Regions from separate parts of the Photobacterium sp. 1_MG-2023 genome, predicted to be linked through region 2. Evidence: predicted binding sites of a transcription regulator. Region 2 holds the regulator's gene; the other holds the start of a gene.

Region 1 (4,432 bases), on a different contig from region 2:
AATGGAGGTGATCTTGTGTGAGTAAGCTGCAATCGGGTAAACGAATGTGTTGCCGGCAACAGCAAATTTATAGCCACGGTCTTTCACTTGCTGATCCAGATATGGCTTGTGCTGGAATGCATTCAAATCAATTGAACCTTCTTCCAGAGCGGCGTTTGGTGATACATAGTCAGTGAAAGTGATCAGTTCTACATCCAGACCGTACTTGTCTTTGGCTTCTTTGGCTGCAATTTCTGCAACCTGAGCTTCAGAGCCCGCCATCACGCCGACTTTGATTTTGCTGTTGTCGACTGCCGCTTCTTTCTCGCCGCAGCCAGTCAGAGCCAGTGCTGAAGCCAATCCCGCCACTGCGAAGAAATGTTTGATATTCAGTGCCATTGTACATCTCCTATATTCAGGGAATCCCTGTACTTGTTGTCGTTGTATTTCACTAACTTATCGTTATCGCCTGAAGATGATGTCCGGCGAATGTGAGCTTTGTGTTGTCTTTTTGTCAAGCTTATCTGTGGTCGACCCGGCGAACCAGGTGGTCCCCTGCGGACTGAATCAGTTGCACCAGAACAACCAGCATGACCACGGTAATCATCATCACGGTCCCGTCAAAGCGCTGGTAGCCGTAACGAATCCCGACATCACCCAGGCCGCCGCCGCCAACAGTACCAGCCATGGCAGAATAGCTGACCAGAGTCACCAGGGTAATGGTCGCGGCATTAATGATGCCTGGCAGTGCTTCCGGCAGCAGAACTTTCCGGATGATCTGAGCCGGGGTTGCGCCCATGGCTTGTGCGGCTTCAACCAGCCCGCCCGGAACTTCCAGCAGTGCTCCTTCAACCAGACGGGCAATGAAAGGAATCGCACCGACGGTAAGCGGAACAATGGCTGCCGCAGTTCCGATAGAACTGCCCACAACGAAGCGGGTAAACGGAATAATCGCAACCAGCAAAATGATGAACGGGATCGAACGGCCGATGTTGACGACAGCACCCAGTGTTTTATTCAGACCCGGGTTTGCGATCAGGCCTTTAGGTTTTGTCAGGTGCAGCGCTACGCCCAGCGGGATGCCGACAGCAAAGCCAATGACCCCAGAAGCGAAGACCATCACCAGGGTTTCACCCAGTGCCTCCGTCAGCAGTCCGACCAGACGTTCATTGGTTTGCCACCAGGTGGCGATAGAATCAAGCAACATAACCCAGCACCTCTACATTCACTTTGTGTTCACGAAGGAAAGCGATGGCTTGTTGAGTCGCTTCTTCTGTTCCAAAAAACTCGGCCAGCATCAGGCCAAACTTTACACCGCCGGCATAATCCATATCAGCGCTCAGGATATTGGCGTCAATCCCAAACTGACGTGATGCCTGGCTGAGCAGCGGGGCATCGACGGATGCGCCGGTAAACTCCAGCCGAATCAGCGGATAGTTATGTTCGTTCCGGGTAGTTTCCAAGCGAGCCTGATAATCTTCAGGAATCGACAGATCCAGCGTTGAACGGATAAATTCGCGGGCCAGTTCTGTTTTCGGATGAGCAAAAATATCACCAACCGGACCCTTCTCGACCAGTTCACCGTTACCGATGATAGCCACTTCAGAGCAAATGCTTTTCACCACATCCATTTCGTGGGTGATTAGCAGAATGGTCAGGTTCAGCTTGCTGTTAATTTCGCGCAACAGCTCAAGAATAGACTGCGTGGTGGCCGGATCCAGTGCGCTGGTGGCTTCATCACAGAGCAGGACTTTCGGATCGGATGCCAGGGCACGGGCGATGGCGACTCGTTGTTTCTGGCCACCACTGAGGTTTGACGGATAGGCATGGTGTTTGTCGGACAGCCCAACCAGTTGTAACAGCTCGGTGACTTTGCGGTTGAGTTCAGATTTATCGGTGCCGGCCAGCTCCAGTGGCAAAGCGACGTTTTCAAAGACAGTCCGGGAGGACAACAGATTAAAATGCTGGAAAATCATGCCGATTTTACGGCGGGCCAGCGTCAGCTCCTGACTGGACAACTGCGTCAAATCAACGCCGTCAACAATCAGGTGACCGGAAGTCGGTTTTTCTAGCAGGTTGACGCAGCGGATCAGCGTGCTTTTTCCTGCACCGGAAGCGCCGATCACGCCAAAAATGGTTCCTTCAGCAATACTGAGGTTGATATCGCGCAGGGCGTGGATGTGTTTATCCCCGACCTGGAAGACTTTATTGACCCGGTTAATCTCTATCATGCTGTATCCTGCTACTACTTGTCTGCTTACTGCCATGTGTCAATCAGCATAGCGTTGTGGTCATTTATTCGCCCAGAATAGTGATTTTGTATGCCGAACAGGCGTATGACCTTATCATTTACTTGTATACACGGAATTTTTCCGTGTCATCTGTTGCCTGATGCTAGGGTGTCTAGATGGCCAAGTCAATAGATATTTTTACGTCTAGACGTCCAAAACTTGGTTTTTAGAGATTCTGCCACGCCAGATCGCCACACAAAGCCTTCAGGTGAACTGGATTAACAGATGAAACCACTACACAGCCATGCCATAATTTAGCCAATTTCGTTTTTGATTGTGTTAGGTGATCGCTTGGCTAAGCCCGCAGTGTTTATCGATCGTGACGGCGTGATTAACGTTGATCATGGTTATGTTCATACCGTAGATGATTTCGAATATGTCGAGGGTGTGTTTGACGCCTGTAAGAAGCTCAAAGCAATGGGCTATCTGCTGGTGCTGGTCACCAATCAGGCTGGGATTGCCCGGGGAATGTATACCGAAGATGAATTCCTGACGCTGACCGAATGGATGGACTGGAATTTTGTCGATAACGGTGTGGAATTTGACGGGATCTATTATTGTCCGCATCACCCGACTGAAGGCCAGGGAGATTATCTGCAGGACTGCAATTGCCGCAAACCTAAGCCGGGCATGTTCCTTTCGGCCCGTGATTTCCTGAAGATCGATATGGCGCGCTCCGTGATGATCGGAGATAAAACGGATGATATGAAAGCTGCGGAAGCGGCAGAAGTGGCCACCCGAATTCTGGTTCGTACCGGTAAACCGGTGACCGGTGAAGGTGAAGCGCTGGCGTCTGTGGTGCTCGACAGTATTGCCGATGTACCGGTATGGCTACAACGGCAGTAAAGATACGCCCACCAAAGCCAATAAAAAAACAGGTCGCTGAGCGACCTGTTTGTTTTTTGGGGGGATTACAGGTGGAACTTAGGGAGCAGCGGCAGAACGTCGCGATAACGCTGGATGAGTGCATCCATTTTCTGACGCTTTTCCGGGTCATTAAACGCTTTCTGGGTCAGGTAGAATAATGATGGCGTTTCCCCTTGCGCCGCATTTTTGAGCTTGGTGTAATCGATGATGCTGCCAATCATCTCATAGGCCAGCACATTTTCTTTGTAGGCATAGAGCTTTTCTCCGGTAAGCAGCGTATAGGTACGTGCGCCTGCGACATCGTGGCGGTAGTCCTGTACAGAGACATATTGCGCCAGCTCAGTTCCAGGGGAGGTGTTACCGGTATCACTGCCACTGAATTTCACCACGATGTTCAGCAGGGCTGAAATTTCGCTGTATTCCCCTTTTTCCGGCAGGTCATAGTACCGCTTCAACTGGCGGGCATAGTATGGCGCGGGTTCAACCATGGTGTCCGGACGAAATAACGGGAATTCACCTCGCGCCGTCACCGGGTTGCCTTGAGCATCCTGAAAGAATTGTGGATAGTAAGTCCCGATGGTTCGCTGGGTGCCCAGCACGATGTCTTGCAACAGCCATTTCATGATGGGGCTGGTGTAAACTTTGTTGCCGTTTTTGTAATACACCCCCCGGAAATCAGCCAGTGACAGTTCCGCGCGATTGGTACTCCGGCGCTCACCATTGCGCTCCATCAGTGTGGCCATGGCGGCAAATTTGTCTGGCCAGTAACCCAGATAGTCATAGTAACCCACATAGTTAAACTTCGGATTGGCATTCGGCGCTTTTCCGCTGTTCAGGAATCGTCCTGCTTCGGCGGTTACCGTGAATCCCTGCTGCGCCAGGACTGATTTGATCACCGGGTGGAAACAGCTTCTCGGCACATCTCCCTGACGATACAGCTCGCGGTCGCTATAGACCGACATGATGTCTTCGAGTGGACGATAGGTGATTTCCCCTGCTGTATCTTCAAGCTCACAGAGATGATCCGGCTGAAGAATCACCTGAATCAGCTGATGACGATGCAGATCGACCGCTCGTGGCACGGCGCAGTATTTTTCATACAGATACTGGGTTGGCTGATAGCTGGCTTTGGTCGAAGTCCCGGAGCAGTCTTCTCCCGGATCATTTTTGAAGTAAATATGGTTGATCCGGTATTGATCAGACCAACTGCTAAACTTGCCATGATCCGCAAAAGTCTGGAGTACCTCGCGCCAAGACATAAAGTGCTTGAGTCGGCCAATAGCATAACTTTCTAA
Region 2 (4,432 bases):
AGGTCACACCCCCGCATTTTTCCTGCGTTCCGACTGCATTCTCATGGTATTACCAGCTAGCGCAAACTAGGATTTTGTGCTGCTATCGAATATGATTCATTGTTCAATACCGAACCGAACATCCATCCATTCAGGATTCTAATAACTATGTCTGAAGATTTTCGTCAACAAGCACTTCACTATCATGCTTACCCTGTCCCCGGGAAAATTTCGGTTGAACTCAGCAAGCCTGCCAACACTGTAGAAGACCTCGCTCTGGCTTACAGCCCGGGTGTGGCTGAACCTGTGCGTGAAATCGCGCAAAACTCAGAAAATGTCTATAAGTACACCGGTAAGGGCAACATGGTTGCCGTCATTACCAACGGTACGGCGATTCTGGGGCTGGGCAACCTCGGCCCGCTGGCGTCTAAGCCAGTGATGGAAGGTAAGGCACTGTTGTTCAAACGTTTTGCAGGCCTGGATTCGATTGATATCGAAGTCAAGCACCGCACCATCGACGAGTTCGTCGATACAGTTGCGAATATTGCAGACACTTTTGGTGGCATTAACCTGGAAGATATCAAAGCGCCTGACTGCTTTGAAATTGAAAAGCGTCTGATTGAACGCTGCCAGGTCCCGGTTTTCCATGATGATCAGCACGGAACGGCCATTGTGACTGCTGCGGGTATGCTGAATGCACTGGAACTGCAGGGCAAGAACATCAATGAAGCTGTGATTGTCTGCCTGGGGGCTGGTGCAGCTGCCGTGGCTTGTATGGAACTGCTGATTAAATGTGGCGCGCAGCGTGAGAAAATCTACATGCTGGACCGTAAAGGTGTGATTCACACCCGTCGCGATGACATCAACGAATACAAGCAGCTGTTTGCCAATAATACCGATAAGCGAACGCTGGAAGATGTGATTGAAGGTGCGGATATCTTTGTCGGCGTGTCCGGCCCGGATCTGTTGTCTGCAGAAGCGCTGAAACTGATGGCTGATCAGCCGATTGTTTTTGCCTGCTCCAACCCGGATCCAGAGATCAAGCCAGAACTGGCCCATACCGTGCGCAATGATCTGATCATGGGGACCGGTCGTTCGGATTATCCGAATCAGGTGAATAACGTGATTTGCTTCCCGTTTATTTTCCGTGGTGCGTTGGATGTGCGTGCCAGCGAGATCAATGATGACATGAAGCTGGCTGCGGTTCATGCGATCCGTGAACTGGCGAAAGAGCCGGTTCCTGCGGAAGTTGTGAAAGCAGCCGGTGTTGAGAAACTGGCGTTCGGCCCTGAGTATATTATTCCGAAGCCAATGGATCCGCGTCTGCTGCCTCGCGTTGCGAAAGCGGTTGCGGAAGCTGCGGTTGCATCAGGGGTTGCCCGTATTGAAATGCCAGTGGGTTATATGGAAGTGTAATGACACATCCATCGTGATTCAGGATTGAAAAACCAGCCGAAAGGCTGGTTTTTTTTTGCGTGCAAGGGCTAGATTATTCGTTGATATCTTCGTATTCAATACCCAGGCTGTCCATGATCGCTTTGGCTTCTGCTGGCAGGTCGTCCGGGCGGTCTTTCCGGATATCTTCGTCTGTTGGCAATGGCTGACCGGTGTAGGCGTGCAGAAAAGCTTCGCACAACAATTCGCTGTTGGTGGCATGGCGAAGGTTGTTTACCTGACGGCGGGTGCGTTCGTCCGTGAGGATTTTCAGCACTTTCAATGGGATTGAAACAGTGATCTTTTTGACCTGCTCATTTTTCTTGCCATGTTCTGCATAAGGGCTGATGTACTCACCGTTCCACTTTGCCATTGTTTACCTTCTCAGCGATATCGGGTTTCGAAATATTGTATGGGGGAATTTTAGCGGGATTTACTGCCACAAGCAAAGACATATGGACGTCCAGAAGTGTTGACGTCTTTTTTAATTCTAGCTAAGGTTGTGGAAATTTTATTCTCGTCGACCCCGGTCATGCCGATGGAACAAGGAAGCAACGATATGAGAGACAAGAAAACAGCGACCATCGCTGTACGCAGCGGTATTGAAACTGATCAGCAATTTCGTGCTGTGGTGCCACCGATTTACTTGACCTCAACCTATGGCTTCCCAGAGCTGGGCACGCTGCCCCAATATGATTACTCTCGTTCAGGCAATCCGACCCGGAACCTGCTGGCTGAAACACTGGCCGATCTTGAAGGCGGTGCTGGGGGGGTGGTGACCAGTTGTGGTACGGCGGCGATCAACCTGCTGGCGACAGCGCAATTAGGGCCGGGCGATCTGGTGGTTGCCCCTCATGATTGTTATGGCGGCACTTATCGACTGTTCAATACCCGGGCCGGGAAAGGCGATTTTCAGGTGTTGTTTGTCGATCAGGGCAACCCGGAAGCACTGGCTGAAGCACTGGCGAAGCAACCCAAGCTGGTGTGGGTTGAAACGCCGTCCAACCCCTTGCTGCGAGTGATCGATGTAGCACAGTTGTGTGAACAGGCGCATGCTGCGGGCGCCCTGGTTGCCGTGGATAACACCTTCTTATCTCCGGCGCTGCAGCAGCCCATTTCGCTGGGAGCTGATTTCGTGGTGCACTCCACCACCAAATATATTAACGGTCACTCCGATGTCGTCGGCGGGGTGCTGATCGCCAAAGACAGCGAGCATGCGGAGCAACTGTCCTGGTGGGCCAACTGTATCGGTGCCACGGGCGCGCCGTTTGATGCTTATCTGACGTTGCGGGGTGTCCGGACGCTGGTACCGCGGATGCGTTTACATGAAGAAAATTCAGCCCGCCTGCTGGCTTATCTGCAAACCCAGCCGCTGGTCGGACAAATTTATCATCCAAGCCTGGCGGATCATCCCGGTCATGACATTGCCGCAAAACAGCAGCAAGGGTTTGGCTCCATGCTGAGCTTTGAGCTGGCAGGGGACATGAAACAACTGGAAGTTTTTGTGGCGACCCTGAAGTTGTTTTCACTGGCTGAATCGCTGGGGGGAACAGAAAGTCTGATCGCGCACCCGGCCAGCATGACCCACAGAGCGATGTCGGACGAGGCACAACTGGCCGCTGGATTGCTGCCATCGCTGCTGCGTTTGTCGGTCGGGCTGGAAGATGCGGATGATCTGATCGCCGATCTGGATCAGGCGTTTGCCAAAGCGGCGGAGGCCGGTGCATGAGTCTTGAGCGTCAGTTACATAAATTCGGAGGCAGCAGTCTGGCGGATGCCGGTTGTTACCGGAATGTCGTCAATATCCTGCAGCAATATTCTCAGTCCGACGATCTGATTGTTGTATCAGCGGCGGGTAAAACAACGAACCGTCTGATTCAGTGGCTGGCCCAGCTGCCCAAGGATGGGCGTCTGGCGCATGAGAGTTTGCAGGATCTGCGGAATTTTCAGCAGCACCTGATTGAAGAGTTACTGGATGAAACGGCTGCCGATGACTTACTGACGTCTTTGCATCTTGAATTCAGTGAACTGGGGCAACTGACGGATCGCGACCTGACCCCGGCCCGGCAGGCATGGGTGCTGGGTCATGGTGAACTGTGGTCTTCCCGCTTGCTGGCTGCGCTCCTGACTCAGAAAGGCTTGGCCGCTCGTGCCGTGGATTCTCGTGTGTTTCTGCGGGCAGAGCGTGCCACACAGCCAGAAGTGGATCGCGGACGTTCATTGCCGTTATTGCAGAATGAACTGGCCCAGCACAGCGGTCACCGACTGGTGATCACCGGCTTTATGGCCAGTAATCAGGCCCGGGAAACGGTCTTGCTGGGCCGGAATGGCTCAGACTATTCCGCGACGGTGATTGGAGCACTGGCCGGGGTCAGCCGCGTGACAATCTGGAGTGATGTGGCCGGGGTATACAGTGCCGACCCGCGTATTGTCAGCGATGCCTGCTTGTTACCTTTGCTGCGGCTGGATGAAGCCGATGAGCTGGCTCGCCTGGCAGCACCGGTACTGCACAGTCGTACTCTTCAGCCTGTGGCACAAAGTGCCATTGACCTGACGCTGCGCTGTAGTCTGCAACCGGAATCCGGCTCCACACGGGTGGAACGGGTGCTGGCCTCTGGACGGGGGGCCAAGATTGTGACCTCGCTGGATGAAGTCTGCCTGTTGGAACTGTCGGTGACCCGGGCTCAGAATCTGCAGCAGATTGAAACTGAACTGAGTACGCTGTTGCCCCAGGCACAGGTGCAACCCCTGGCGCAGAGTGTCGAGGCGGACAAAGGGCAGATCCTGCTGGCATATACGGCGGAAATGGCGAATGGGGTGTTGTCTCTGCTCCAGGACAGCGGCTTGCATGCTGAAATCCGTCTGCGTGATGGTTTCACCATGGTCGCGGCAGTCGGTGCCGGCGTGGTGAATAATCCGGTGCACTGCCACGGTTTCCAGCAGCAGCTGAAAGGGCAGCCGGTGGAGTTTATTTCGGAAGCCGAATCGGGGCTGAGTCTGGTTGCGGTATTGCGGCAGG

The links. Region 2 encodes MetJ, which represses methionine synthesis genes. Its sites were predicted from a motif close to TTAGACNTNTANANGTCTAA; they were not measured.
Region 1: a site for MetJ is predicted at 2,407-2,426, ahead of metN (methionine ABC transporter ATP-binding protein MetN). Genes of this name have one in related genera too.

Annotation. Positions count from the first base shown of each region.
Region 1 covers NZ_JAUORR010000020.1:75,017-79,448, forward strand. The annotation lists gene Q4579_RS16470 (MetQ/NlpA family lipoprotein) at 1-378, opposite strand, end outside; gene Q4579_RS16475 (methionine ABC transporter permease) at 500-1,186, opposite strand; gene metN (methionine ABC transporter ATP-binding protein MetN) at 1,176-2,210, opposite strand; gene gmhB (D-glycero-beta-D-manno-heptose 1,7-bisphosphate 7-phosphatase) at 2,562-3,116, shown strand; gene Q4579_RS16490 (zinc-dependent metalloprotease) at 3,182-4,432, opposite strand, start outside.
Region 2 covers NZ_JAUORR010000007.1:55,781-60,212, reverse strand. The annotation lists gene Q4579_RS08455 (malic enzyme-like NAD(P)-binding protein) at 148-1,395, shown strand; gene metJ (met regulon transcriptional regulator MetJ) at 1,469-1,786, opposite strand; gene Q4579_RS08445 (O-succinylhomoserine (thiol)-lyase) at 1,973-3,142, shown strand; gene Q4579_RS08440 (bifunctional aspartate kinase/homoserine dehydrogenase II) at 3,139-4,432, shown strand, end outside.